2 regions of the Streptomyces sp. NPDC059010 genome follow, and region 2 is predicted to be linked to the other one. Evidence: riboswitches for the same ligand, from Rfam matches in the RefSeq annotation. Region 2 holds a riboswitch; the other holds the start of a gene.
The links. Region 2 has a riboswitch for thiamine pyrophosphate ahead of thiC (phosphomethylpyrimidine synthase ThiC). Riboswitches for the same ligand answer to the same signal wherever they lie in the genome.
Positions count from the first base shown of each region.

Region 1: another riboswitch for thiamine pyrophosphate. It lies ahead of ACFWYS_RS02580 (thiamine ABC transporter substrate binding subunit); the one in region 2 lies ahead of thiC (phosphomethylpyrimidine synthase ThiC).

Region 1 covers NZ_JBHYJA010000002.1:97,857-103,598, reverse strand. The annotation lists gene ACFWYS_RS02590 (DUF6233 domain-containing protein) at 1-158, opposite strand, end outside; gene rlmN (23S rRNA (adenine(2503)-C(2))-methyltransferase RlmN) at 407-1,513, shown strand; TPP riboswitch at 1,549-1,654, shown strand; gene ACFWYS_RS02580 (thiamine ABC transporter substrate binding subunit) at 1,736-2,821, shown strand; gene ACFWYS_RS02575 (ABC transporter permease) at 2,797-4,482, shown strand; gene ACFWYS_RS02570 (ABC transporter ATP-binding protein) at 4,484-5,530, shown strand; gene ACFWYS_RS02565 (maleylpyruvate isomerase family mycothiol-dependent enzyme) at 5,556-5,742, shown strand, end outside.
Region 2 covers NZ_JBHYJA010000047.1:24,259-30,000, forward strand. The annotation lists gene ACFWYS_RS37065 (SsgA family sporulation/cell division regulator) at 1-207, shown strand, start outside; gene ACFWYS_RS37070 (YibE/F family protein) at 382-1,908, opposite strand; TPP riboswitch at 2,265-2,454, shown strand; gene thiC (phosphomethylpyrimidine synthase ThiC) at 2,447-4,249, shown strand; gene ACFWYS_RS37080 (hypothetical protein) at 4,397-5,266, opposite strand; gene ACFWYS_RS37085 (metallophosphoesterase) at 5,460-5,742, opposite strand, start outside.

The DNA.
Region 1 (5,742 bases), on a different contig from region 2:
CATCCAGGCGTGGGTGGGGGCAGCGTGCGTGCTGCGCGAGCCGCGGCGACCTCCTGCCGCTCTAGCTCGGCGATGGTGTCGTCAGTGCGGCGCAGCTGCCAGGCCAGCCATTCGCGGACGCTGCGCAGGCGATCCAGACGAGACACTTTTTCGGACACAGGTTCGATTCTAGGTCTAGGTGTGGCTCTTGTGACAGCGCCCCTGCCTGAGCGGAACCGCGCGGGGCGGGAGTCGCTCCGGCCCGGATGCTCTCGTCAGCGCGCTGGCCAGTGAGAACGCCCATCTATCCGGGCCGTCTGTGGGCCGTCCGAGGAGAGCCAACGACGACCAACGACGACCACTGACGACCACGATGCACGGCTCGGAGCCCAGGTCACACGATTCGATCTGCAACACTGGTACAGCCATGCCTAAGCCCGGAGAACTCACTTTCGTCGCCCCCCGCGGAGCCAAGAAGCCGCCGCGGCATCTCGCTGATCTCACGCCCGGTGAGCGTAAGGACGCTGTCGCTGCGATCGGGGAGAAGCCGTTTCGTGCCAAGCAGCTCTCGCAGCACTACTTCGCGCGGTACGCGCACGAGCCGGAGCAGTGGACCGACATCCCGGCCGGTTCGCGTGACAAGCTGCGCGAGGAGCTGTTTCCCGAGCTGATGACCGTCGTACGGCATCTGTCGACCGACCAGGGTGACACGCGCAAGACGCTGTGGCGGCTGTTCGACGGGACGCTCGTCGAGTCGGTGCTGATGCGGTATCCGGACCGGGTGACCATGTGCATCAGCTCGCAGGCGGGATGCGGGATGAACTGCCCGTTCTGTGCGACCGGGCAGGCGGGGCTGGACCGGAATCTGTCCACCGCGGAGATCGTCCATCAGATCGTGGACGGGATGCGGGCGCTCAGGGACGGGGATGTTCCGGGCGGGCCCGCCCGGCTGTCCAACATCGTCTTCATGGGGATGGGGGAGCCGCTCGCGAACTACAACCGGGTGGTGGGAGCCATCCGTCGGCTCACCGACCCCGAGCCCGACGGGCTGGGGCTGTCGCAGCGCGGGATCACCGTGTCGACGGTCGGTCTCGTGCCGGCCATCCACCGGTTCGCCGACGAGGGCTTCAAGTGCCGGCTCGCGATCTCGCTGCACGCGCCCGACGACGAGCTGCGCGACACCCTCGTGCCCGTGAACACGCGGTGGAAGGTGCGCGAGGTGCTCGACGCCGGGTTCGAGTACGTCGGGAAGAGCGGACGGCGGCTGTCGATCGAGTACGCCCTCATCCGGGACATCAACGACCAGGCCTGGCGCGGTGACCGGCTCGGGCGGCTGCTCAAGGGCAGGCCGGTGCATGTGAACCTGATTCCGCTGAACCCGACGCCGGGCTCGAAGTGGACCGCGTCCCGGCCCGAGGACGAGAAGGCGTTCGTCGAGGCCATCGCCGCCCATGGTGTGCCGGTGACCATTCGGGACACCCGTGGTCAGGAGATCGACGGGGCGTGTGGGCAGCTCGCCGCGACCGAGCGGTAGTCTGGCCACCGTAAGGTCGCCGTAAGCACATCTTCATATTCCGACAGGGGAGCGCCACAGCGCTGAGAGTGCGGCACCGGCCGCAGACCCTCTGAACCTTGCCCAGGTCATTCTGGGTAGGAAGTTCGGTCATCACTCAAGCTGTTGCGCCCTGCCCGGGAGTCGAAAGCGGACTTCCGGGCAGGGCCGCGTCTCTTCCTGGTCAACCCCAGGAGGAATTCAGTGAGCATCATCAAGAAGGCCACGGTCCTCGCCGTCGGTCTCGGCCTTGTCACGCTGTCCGCGTGCGGTTCGTCCGACTCGGGCGGCGGCGACGCCGGGGCCGGGAGCAAGACCGTGACGCTTGTCAGTCACGACTCGTGGTCCGTCTCGAAGGGCGTTCTCGCCGCGTTCGAGAAGCAGTCCGGCTACCAGGTCAAGGTCCTGGAGGACGGCGACGCCGGGCAGGCCGTCAACAAGGCGATCCTGACCAAGGACAACCCGCAGGGCGACGTCTTCTTCGGCGTCGACAACACCCTGCTCTCGCGGGCGCTCGACAACGGGCTGTTCCAGTCGTACGAGCCCAAGGGCTCCGACCTGATCCTGCCCGAGTACCGGGTCGACCCGGACAAGCACCGGGTCACCCCCATCGACACCGGCGACATCTGCGTCAACTACGACAAGGCGTACTTCAGCGAGCACAAGCTGACCCCGCCCAGCTCGTTCGACGATCTGATCAAGCCCGCGTACAAGAACCTCCTCGTCACCGAGAACGCCTCCACCTCCTCACCCGGCCTCGGCTTCCTGCTCGGTACCGCCGCCCGGTACGGCGACGACGGCTGGCCGGACTACTGGAAGAAGCTGAAGGCCAACGGCGTGAAGGTGGTCGACGGCTGGGAGCAGGCCTACAACAACGAGTTCTCCGGGTCCGCCGGCGGCAAGAAGGCGGGGGCCGACCGGCCGCTCGTCGTGTCGTACGCCTCCTCGCCGCCCGCCGAGGTGATCTACGCCAAGCCCAAGCCGACCAGCGCGCCGACGGGCGTCGCGACGGGCACGTGCTTCCGGCAGGTCGAGTACGCGGGCCTGCTCAGCAACGCCAGGAACACCGAGGGCGGCAAGGCGCTCCTGGACTTCCTGCTGACCAGGACGTTCCAGGACGACATGCCGCTGAACATGTTCGTCTACCCGGTGCGGGAGGGCGCCCAGGTCCCGCCGGAGTTCGTGAAGTACGGCCCGCAGGCCAAGGATCCCGAGACCATGGACCCGGCCAAGATCGCCGACAACCGTGACGACTGGGTCAAGTCGTGGACCTCGCTCGTACTGAAGTAGCCCCGCGCAAGGGCCGTACAAGGGCCTCCAAGGGCGGCGCGGCGGTGCGGCTCGGCCTGATCGCCGTGCCCGTCGCGTTCTTCGCGGTCTTCTTCGCCTACCCCGTCGCCGCGATCGTCGCGCGCGGTCTGAAGGTCGACGGGGTGTGGCGGTTCGGGCGGCTGTGGGACGTGCTCGGGGAGTCGGACATCCGGCACGTCCTGTGGTTCACCACCTGGCAGGCGCTCGCCTCCACCGCGCTGACGCTGCTGATCGCGCTGCCGGGCGCCTATGTCTTCGCCCGCTTCGACTTCCCCGGCAAGCAGGTCCTGCGGGCCGTGGTGACCGTCCCCTTCGTGCTGCCGACCGTCGTCGTCGGCACGGCGTTCCTCGCGCTGGTCGGCCGCGGCGGACTCCTCGACGAGCTGTGGGGCGTACGGCTCGACACCACCGTGTGGGCCATCCTGCTCGCGCACGTCTTCTTCAACTACGCAGTCGTCGTACGCACGGTGGGCGGACTGTGGTCCCAGCTCGACCCACGGCAGGAGGAGGCCGCGCGGATGCTCGGGGCTTCGCCGCTGAAGGCCTGGCGTCAGGTCACCCTCCCGGCGCTCGGGCCCGCCGTGGCCGCCGCCGCGCTCATGGTCTTCCTGTTCACCTTCACCTCCTTCGGGGTGGTGCAGATCCTCGGCGGGCCGACCTTCTCGACCCTCGAAGTGGAGATCTACCGGCAGACCTCCGAGATCTTCGACCTGTCCACCGCCGCCGTCCTGACGATCATCCAGTTCCTGGCCGTGGCCGCGATCCTCGCCGTGCACGCCTGGACGGTACGGCGTCGGGAGAGCGCCCTGCGTCTGGTGGACGCCTCGGTGACCGCCCGGCGGCCGCGCGGTGCGGGGCAGTGGGCACTGCTGGCCGGTGTCCTGGCTGTCATCGTCGTCCTCCTGCTGCTGCCGCTCGCCGTGCTGGTGCAGCGCTCGTTCGACGCCCCCGACCTCGGCTACTACCGGGCGCTGACCAGCGCCGACGGCGGTGTCTTCCTGGTCGCGCCGATCGAGGCGATCGGCAATTCGCTCCAATACGCCGTCGTCGCCACCCTCATCGCCGTGCTGATCGGCGGTCTGGCCGCCGCCGCGCTGACCCGGCGGGACGCGGGCCGGTTCGTGCGCGGCTTCGACGCGCTGTTGATGCTGCCGCTCGGGGTGTCCGCGGTGACGGTCGGCTTCGGGTTCCTGATCGCGCTGGACGAGCCGCCGCTCGATCTGCGGGCCTCCTGGATCCTGGTGCCGCTGGCGCAGGCGCTGGTCGGGGTGCCGTTCGTCGTACGGACCATGCTGCCCGTGCTGCGGGCCGTGGACCAGCGGCTGCGCGAGGCGGCGTCGGTGCTGGGGGCCTCGCCCTGGCGGGTCTGGCGTGAGGTGGATCTGCCGATGGTGCGGCGGGCCCTGCTGATCGCGGCCGGGTTCGCCTTCGCGGTGTCGCTGGGGGAGTTCGGGGCGACGGTGTTCATCGCGCGGCCCGACAACCCGACGCTGCCGGTGGCCGTGGCGCGGCTGCTGGGGCGGGCCGGTGAGCTCAACTACGGCCAGGCGATGGCCCTTTCGACGGTACTGATGGTGGTGTGCGCGGTGGCGTTGCTGGTGCTGGAGCGGCTTCGCAAGGATCGGACGGGGGAGTTCTGAGATGACGCCGAGTACGCCGAGTGCGCGAAGTCTGCTGAGCCTGGAAGGCGCGACCGTACGGTTCGGCGGCCGGCCCGTGCTCGACGCCGTCGGCCTCGATGTCGCCGAGCACGAGATCGTGTGCGTGCTCGGGCCGAGCGGCAGCGGCAAGTCGACGCTGCTGCGGGCCGTGGCGGGGCTGCAGCCGCTGGACGCCGGGCGGGTCCGGCTCGACGGGCGGGACCAGGCCGGGGTGCCCGCGCACCGGCGGGGCGTCGGGCTGATGTTCCAGGACCATCAGCTCTTCCCGCAGCGGGACGTCGGCGGCAACGTCGCCTTCGGGGCCCGGATGCACGGCGCCTCCAAGGGTGAACAGGCCGAGCGGGTGGGGGAGTTGCTCGCACTCGTCGGACTGCCGGGCGCCGCCCGCCGTGCCGTCGCCTCCCTCTCCGGCGGGGAGCAGCAGCGGGTCGCGCTGGCCCGTGCGCTCGCGCCCCGCCCCCGGCTGCTGATGCTGGACGAGCCGCTGGGCCAGCTCGACCGCTCGCTGCGGGAGCGGCTCGTGGTGGAACTCCGGGAGCTGTTCGGGCGGTTGGGCACCACCGTGCTCGCCGTGACGCACGACCAGGGCGAGGCCTTCGCGCTCGCCGACCGGGTCGTGGTGATGCGGGACGGGCGGATCGCCCAGACCGGGACGCCGCTTGAGGTGTGGCAGCGGCCGGTGGACGAGTTCGTGGCGCGCTTCCTCGGCTTCGACAACGTGGTCGAGGGCACCGTCGCCGGGGAGGCCGCGGACACGCCCTGGGGCAAGCTCCCGGTCGGCGAGGGCGCCGCACAGGGCCCGCGGACGCTGCTCGTACGTCCGGCCGGGGTGCGGCTCGTGGCGCCCGAAGCGGGCCTGTGCTGCACGGTCGCGGCACGCACCTTCAAGGGCACGCATGTCGCCGTGCACGTCCAGCCGGAGGACGCGCCGCGCCTGGAGGCGGCGTGTGCGCTGCGGGACGCGCCGGAGGTTGGGGACGAGGTCGGCGTGGAGTTCGACGCGGCCGAAATTGTCGTGCTGGGCTGATCACGCGGCCCGTAGGGTGCGAGGCATGACGCTGCTCGCACATGATCGTTACTGCGATGAAATCGCCCACCAGGTAGGCCTGCTGAGGTCCGTGGTGACGTCCGGCGCCGATCTGTCGGCCACCGTCCCGACCTGCCCGGACTGGTCGCTGGAACAGCTCGTCCGGCACACCGGCGGCGCCCTGCGCTGGGTGGAGCTGATCGTGCGGACGC
Region 2 (5,742 bases):
TCCGAGACGCTGGGTGACGTTCTGATCCGCCTTCAGGTCGGCGCCGACCAGGCGCTGTTCCGCTCCTCGGTGGCGCCGCTCGTGGCCTTCCTGGACCGCACCGACAAGCTGGTGCCGCTCGGGCAGGAGGGCGCGCTCGCCGACTTCGACGCCCACCTCGACGAGGCCCTGGACCGCATCCTGGCGGAGGAGCAGAGTGCCGGCTGACGTGTCGCACCGGTGAGGGTGGCGGTGGCGTAACGCTTCAGCGGCGCACAAGGGGCGCGTGGGAGCGCTTCCTCAACGCCGGATGTACTTCGCGCTCCGCCGGACGGGCGGGACCGAACGACCCGGCTAGGCCGTAGTCGTCACCGCGCCGCTGTCGCCACCGCGCCGTTGTTGTCACCGCTTCCGTCGGCGCCCTCGCCCGCCGCGCCCGGAAGCCGCCTGTGCGCCTGCCGGGGCCGGCCTGGAGCCCGCCGGAGCCGGCTGGGAGCCCGTCGGCGCCGCCGCCTTCTCCGGCCGGTCGGCCGAGACCACCAGGGCCGCGAGGGCCGTGGTGACCGGCACCGAGGCGACCAAGCCGATGGAGCCGACCAGCGTGCGCACGATCTCCTCGGCCACCAGCTCACTGTTGGCGACCGTGCCGACGCCGCTCTGCGCGATCGAGAAGAGCAGCAGCAATGGCAGGGCGGCGCCCGCGTAGGCGAGGACGAGTGTGTTGACCACGGACGCGATGTGGTCGCGGCCGATCCGGATGCCCGCGCGGTACAGCCCGCGCCAGCCCATCGTCGGGTTGGCCTCGTGCAGCTCCCAGACCGCCGAGGTCTGGGTGACCGTCACATCGTCGAGGACACCGAGCGAACCGATGATGACGCCGGCCAGCAGCAGACCACTCATGTCGATCGACGGGTACAGCCCGTGGATCAGCCCGGTGTTGTCGTCCGTGTTGCCGGTGAGCGCGGCCCAGTCGATGAACCCCGAGCCCAGCAGGCCGATCAGGAGCAGCGAGAGCAGCGTGCCGAGCACCGCGACGGATGTACGGGCCGACAGGCCGTGGCACATGTAGAGGGCGATCAGCATGATGGCGCTCGCCCCCACCACCGCCACCACCAGCGGGTTCGAGCCCTGCAGGATCGCCGGCAGGATGAAGAAGGTAAGCACCATGAAGCTGATGGCCAGCGCGACCAGCGCCATGACGCCGCGCATCCGGCCCACCACCACGACGGCGAGCGCGAAGATGCCGGCGAGCAGCATCATCGGGAACTCACGGTTCACGTCGGTGACCGAGTACTGCAGGTCCTTGGGCGCGGAGGGCTCGTAGGCGACCACGACCTCCTGGCCCTCGTGCAACTGCCGTGACTGGTCGGGCTGCACGATCTCGGTGAACGTACGGCCCTTGTCGTTGCCCGTGTCGACGCGAATCGTCGCCTTCTTGCAGGTGCCCTTCTCCTGCTGCGCGGCGGAGGAACCCTCGGCGGTGGAGGTGTCACCGGTCGGCGGCACGCCAGAGGCGCCCACGTCCTTGCAGCTCAGCTCGACCACCTTGGTGACCGTGGCCTGCTGTGTCTGTCGGTCGAAGCCGACCCCCGTGCGCTCGTGCGGCGGGGCACCGCCCGGCCACAGCACCGCGAGCCCCACCACCACCGCCGCGGCGAACGGGATCAGGATCGCCGCGATGACCTTGCGCAGATGCCGGGAGACGGGCGCCGCAGGACCGTGGGCGTGACTGTGCGAGTGCCCATGCCCATGACCGCGATCGTCCCCGCCACCGCCACCGCCACCGCCACGGCCGCCGCCACCACCGCCGCGCGAGCCGTCGTAGCCAGCTCCGTGCCCATGACCAGCACCGGAATCATGCCCGCGCTCGTCATCCGGGCCGGGCCCGCGCCCTGGTGAGCCGCTGGATCCCGGACCGTGCTCATGCATGCCCCCGGCTCTGGGTCCGTGCTCATGCAGGCCACCGGCCCCGGGACCGTGCTGGTGCCAGCCGCCGGTCCCCGTCATGTGATCGCCAGCCGTTTGATCGCCGGCCAACTGACCTTCGTGACCGCCGCCCCCGGGACCCCGGCCGTATCCGCCGTCGTATCTCGCTCCGGCGACCCCTGAACCCCGGCCGTCTGTACGGTCGTTGCCCCGTACGGGGCCGTTTCCGGCGCCGGATCCACGGGGCCGCTCGGGCGGTGGGTACGGAGGTTCATGCGTCGAGGTCACCGCCCGATCATCGCAAGAACGACCGAGGCCCTCTGTTCACCGCGCCCGAATTGACGCTAGCGTGGTGCCACCTTTGTACACGCGGGAGCTCGGAGCACCGGGCTGAGAGGGCGCTGACCTCCGTCCCAGCGATGTTTCACATGAAACATCACTCACCACGAGTGATGTTTCACACGAAACGTCGGCAGACGGATACCGCTGCGTCGACCGCCGAACCTGTTACCGGGTAATGCCGGCGTAGGGAGTAGGTCTCATGACCATCAAGGACACGCGCACGCCTGCCTCCAGCCAGGACGAACAGCCCACTCAGGGTGAAACGTCCCCGGAGGCCGGGAAGTCCATCGGCTGGCACAAGGCGTATGTCGAGGGTTCGCGCCCCGACCTGCGGGTGCCGGTCCGCCAGGTGCACCTCACCAACGGGCAGTCGGTCACGCTGTACGACACGTCGGGCCCGTACACCGATCCACTGACCGATACCGACGTCCGCAGGGGGTTGTCCCCGCTACGGGAGAACTGGATCATCGCCCGCGGTGACACCGAGGAGTACGCGGGTCGTCCTGTTCGTCCCGAGGACGACGGGATCAAGCACACCTCGCCGCGCGGTGGTCTGCGCAACCTCGACGCCGTCTTCCCCGGACGGCCGCGCCAGCCTCGTCGCGGCCGTGACGGCAAGGCGGTCACCCAGCTCGCCTACGCGCGACGCGGCGAGATCACGCCCGAGATGGAGTACGTGGCCATCCGGGAGAACGTCTCCCCCGAAGTGGTCCGCGACGAGATCGCCGCGGGCCGGGCGGTGCTGCCCGCCAACGTCAACCACCCGGAAATCGAGCCGATGATCATCGGCAAGCGGTTCCTGGTGAAGGTCAACGCCAACATCGGCAACTCCGCGGTCACCTCTTCCATCGAGGAAGAGGTCGAGAAGATGACCTGGGCGACCCGCTGGGGCGCCGACACGGTCATGGACCTGTCGACCGGCCGCAACATCCACACCACCCGTGAGTGGGTGCTGCGCAACTCCCCCGTGCCCATCGGCACGGTGCCGCTCTACCAGGCGCTGGAGAAGGTCGACGGCCGTGCCGAGGAGCTGACCTGGGAGATCTACAAGGACACGGTCATCGAGCAGGCCGAGCAGGGCGTGGACTACATGACCGTCCACGCGGGTGTGCGCCTGCCGTACGTGCCGCTCACCGCCAACCGCAAGACGGGCATCGTCTCGCGCGGCGGCTCGATCATGGCCGCGTGGTGCCTGGCGCATCACAAGGAGTCGTTCCTGTACGAGAACTTCGAGGAACTCTGCGAGATCCTCGCGGCGTACGACGTCACGTACTCGCTGGGCGACGGCCTCAGGCCGGGCTCGATCGCGGACGCCAACGACGAGGCGCAGTTCGCGGAACTGCGCACTCTCGGGGAACTCAACCGGATCGCGAAGCGTTTCAATGTTCAGACCATGATCGAGGGCCCGGGACATGTCCCGATGCACAAGATCAAGGAGAACATCGACCTTCAGCAGGAGATCTGTGATGAAGCTCCGTTCTATACGCTCGGCCCGCTGACCACGGACGTCGCGCCGGCGTACGACCACATCACCTCCGGCATCGGCGCCGCGATGATCGCCTGGTGGGGCACGGCCATGCTCTGCTATGTGACGCCCAAGGAGCACCTGGGCCTGCCCAACCGTGACGACGTCAAGACGGGCGTGATCACCTACAAGATCGCCGCCCATGCGGCCGACCTCGCCAAGGGACACCCCGGCGCACAGGAGTGGGACGACGCGTTGTCCGACGCCCGCTTCGAGTTCCGGTGGGAGGACCAGTTCAACCTGGCTCTCGACCCGGACACGGCACGGGAGTTCCACGACGAGACGCTGCCGGCCGAGCCCGCCAAGACGGCCCACTTCTGCTCCATGTGCGGGCCGAAGTTCTGCTCGATGAAGATCTCCCAGGACATCCGTCGCCAACACGGTGGATCCCAGGAAGAGATCGAGGACGGCATGGCTCAGAAGTCGAAGGAGTTCGCGGCGGCGGGCAACCGGGTGTACCTGCCGATCGCGGACTGACGTCGACGTCCTGACCCGGGGTGCAATGCCCCGGCGCGCTGCCAGACGTTCGGCTTGCGCCTCCCCGAGGAGGTTTCCCCGGGGGTCCGTCGAGGCGGAGGGTCCCCTGCTGGGGGCTCTCCTACGGCGGGGGCGCAAGCCGAGGGGCTACTCCGGCTGGTGGTCCGGCCCTCCGAAGTCCGGGCTCGTGTAGTCCGGGCTGGAGAAGCTCGGTCGCGGGCCGGAGGTGGGTCCGTCGCCCGGGCTGCTGAAACCCGGGCGGTCGTATCCGAGAGCCGGGATGCGGCCGGCCGGCGTCGACGGTGGCATGCGGTGCAGGGCCGATGCCGTGCCGGGATCGGCGAGTGCCTCCCGCAGGAAGGGCAGGATGCCGCGCTCCAGCAGTGCCTCGCGCCAGGCTTCCCTGGCCCGGGCCACCTCCTCGCTCAGTTCGCCGTACGGTCCGCTGACGAACGCGGGCTGGTTGCGCAGGGCGGTGAGCAGAAGTCCGACGGCGGCGACCAGGATCGCGGCCGCTGCGACGGCGCCGAAGACCCATCCGGTGGTGAGCATCGTCTGGGCGAATGCCGGCTCGGGGTTGAGCATCCTCAGGATGTAACCGACGAGCAGGAAGATCGCCGCTGCGGTGCCGGCGAGGACAGGGGCCAGGACGGCGACCACGGCGATGACGCCGGGGCCGGCGGTCTCGGCGACCTCTCCCATGGTGGCGGCGAGCCCCATCGCGCCCGTGCCCGACTCGGTGGAGCCGGACTCGCTGGCGGACGACGGGGTGGACGGCGCCGGCTGGCGCAGTTCCTCGCGGACCTTCACATAGTGCTGGTACTCGGTCGCCGCGGCCGCCGTGATGAGTGCGGTGGCGTTGAGCGCCATGGTGCGCAGCTGTTCGGGGTTGAGTCGCTGTCCGACAGCGGTCAGTTCCGGGCGGTGTGGTGCGGAGCGCAGCGCCTCGTCGAGGATCCGCTCGTAATCCTGGCGGTCCTCGCTGAGCAGGTGCTGCGGAACGCTGTTCATGTGCATCCCCCGATGCTCCGTAGGGCTTGGGGCTCGCATGGCAACGAGCCGTCGGGCAGAAACGGAGGGGAGCCTGCTACGGATAAGCCGATGGTAGAGCGGTGACGGCACACGGTGACAGGGGGTTTGCCAAAATTGGGCCCTGGCCTGCGCCGTCCTCCGTCGCTGGGTGATGGAGGGACGTCTGCCCGGTGAACGTTCAGATATCCAGGGGGAGTTGCTGGACCAGCAGCTTTCCGGCCATGGTCACGCCGCCGTCCATGGCGATGGCGAGGCCTTCGGCGTAGACGTGCGGTCCCTCGATCAGGGGCCCGGTGCTGTCCTCGGTCTCCTCGGAGCCGACCTCGCCCAGCAGGTACGGAATAGGGCTGTGGCCGTGAACGATGCGGGTGCCGCCGTACGTATCGAGCAGGGAACGCACATGGTCGGCGCCGCCCTCGTCGCGGAAGGAGAAGCGCCTGGTGAACTTGCGGAAGAGATCC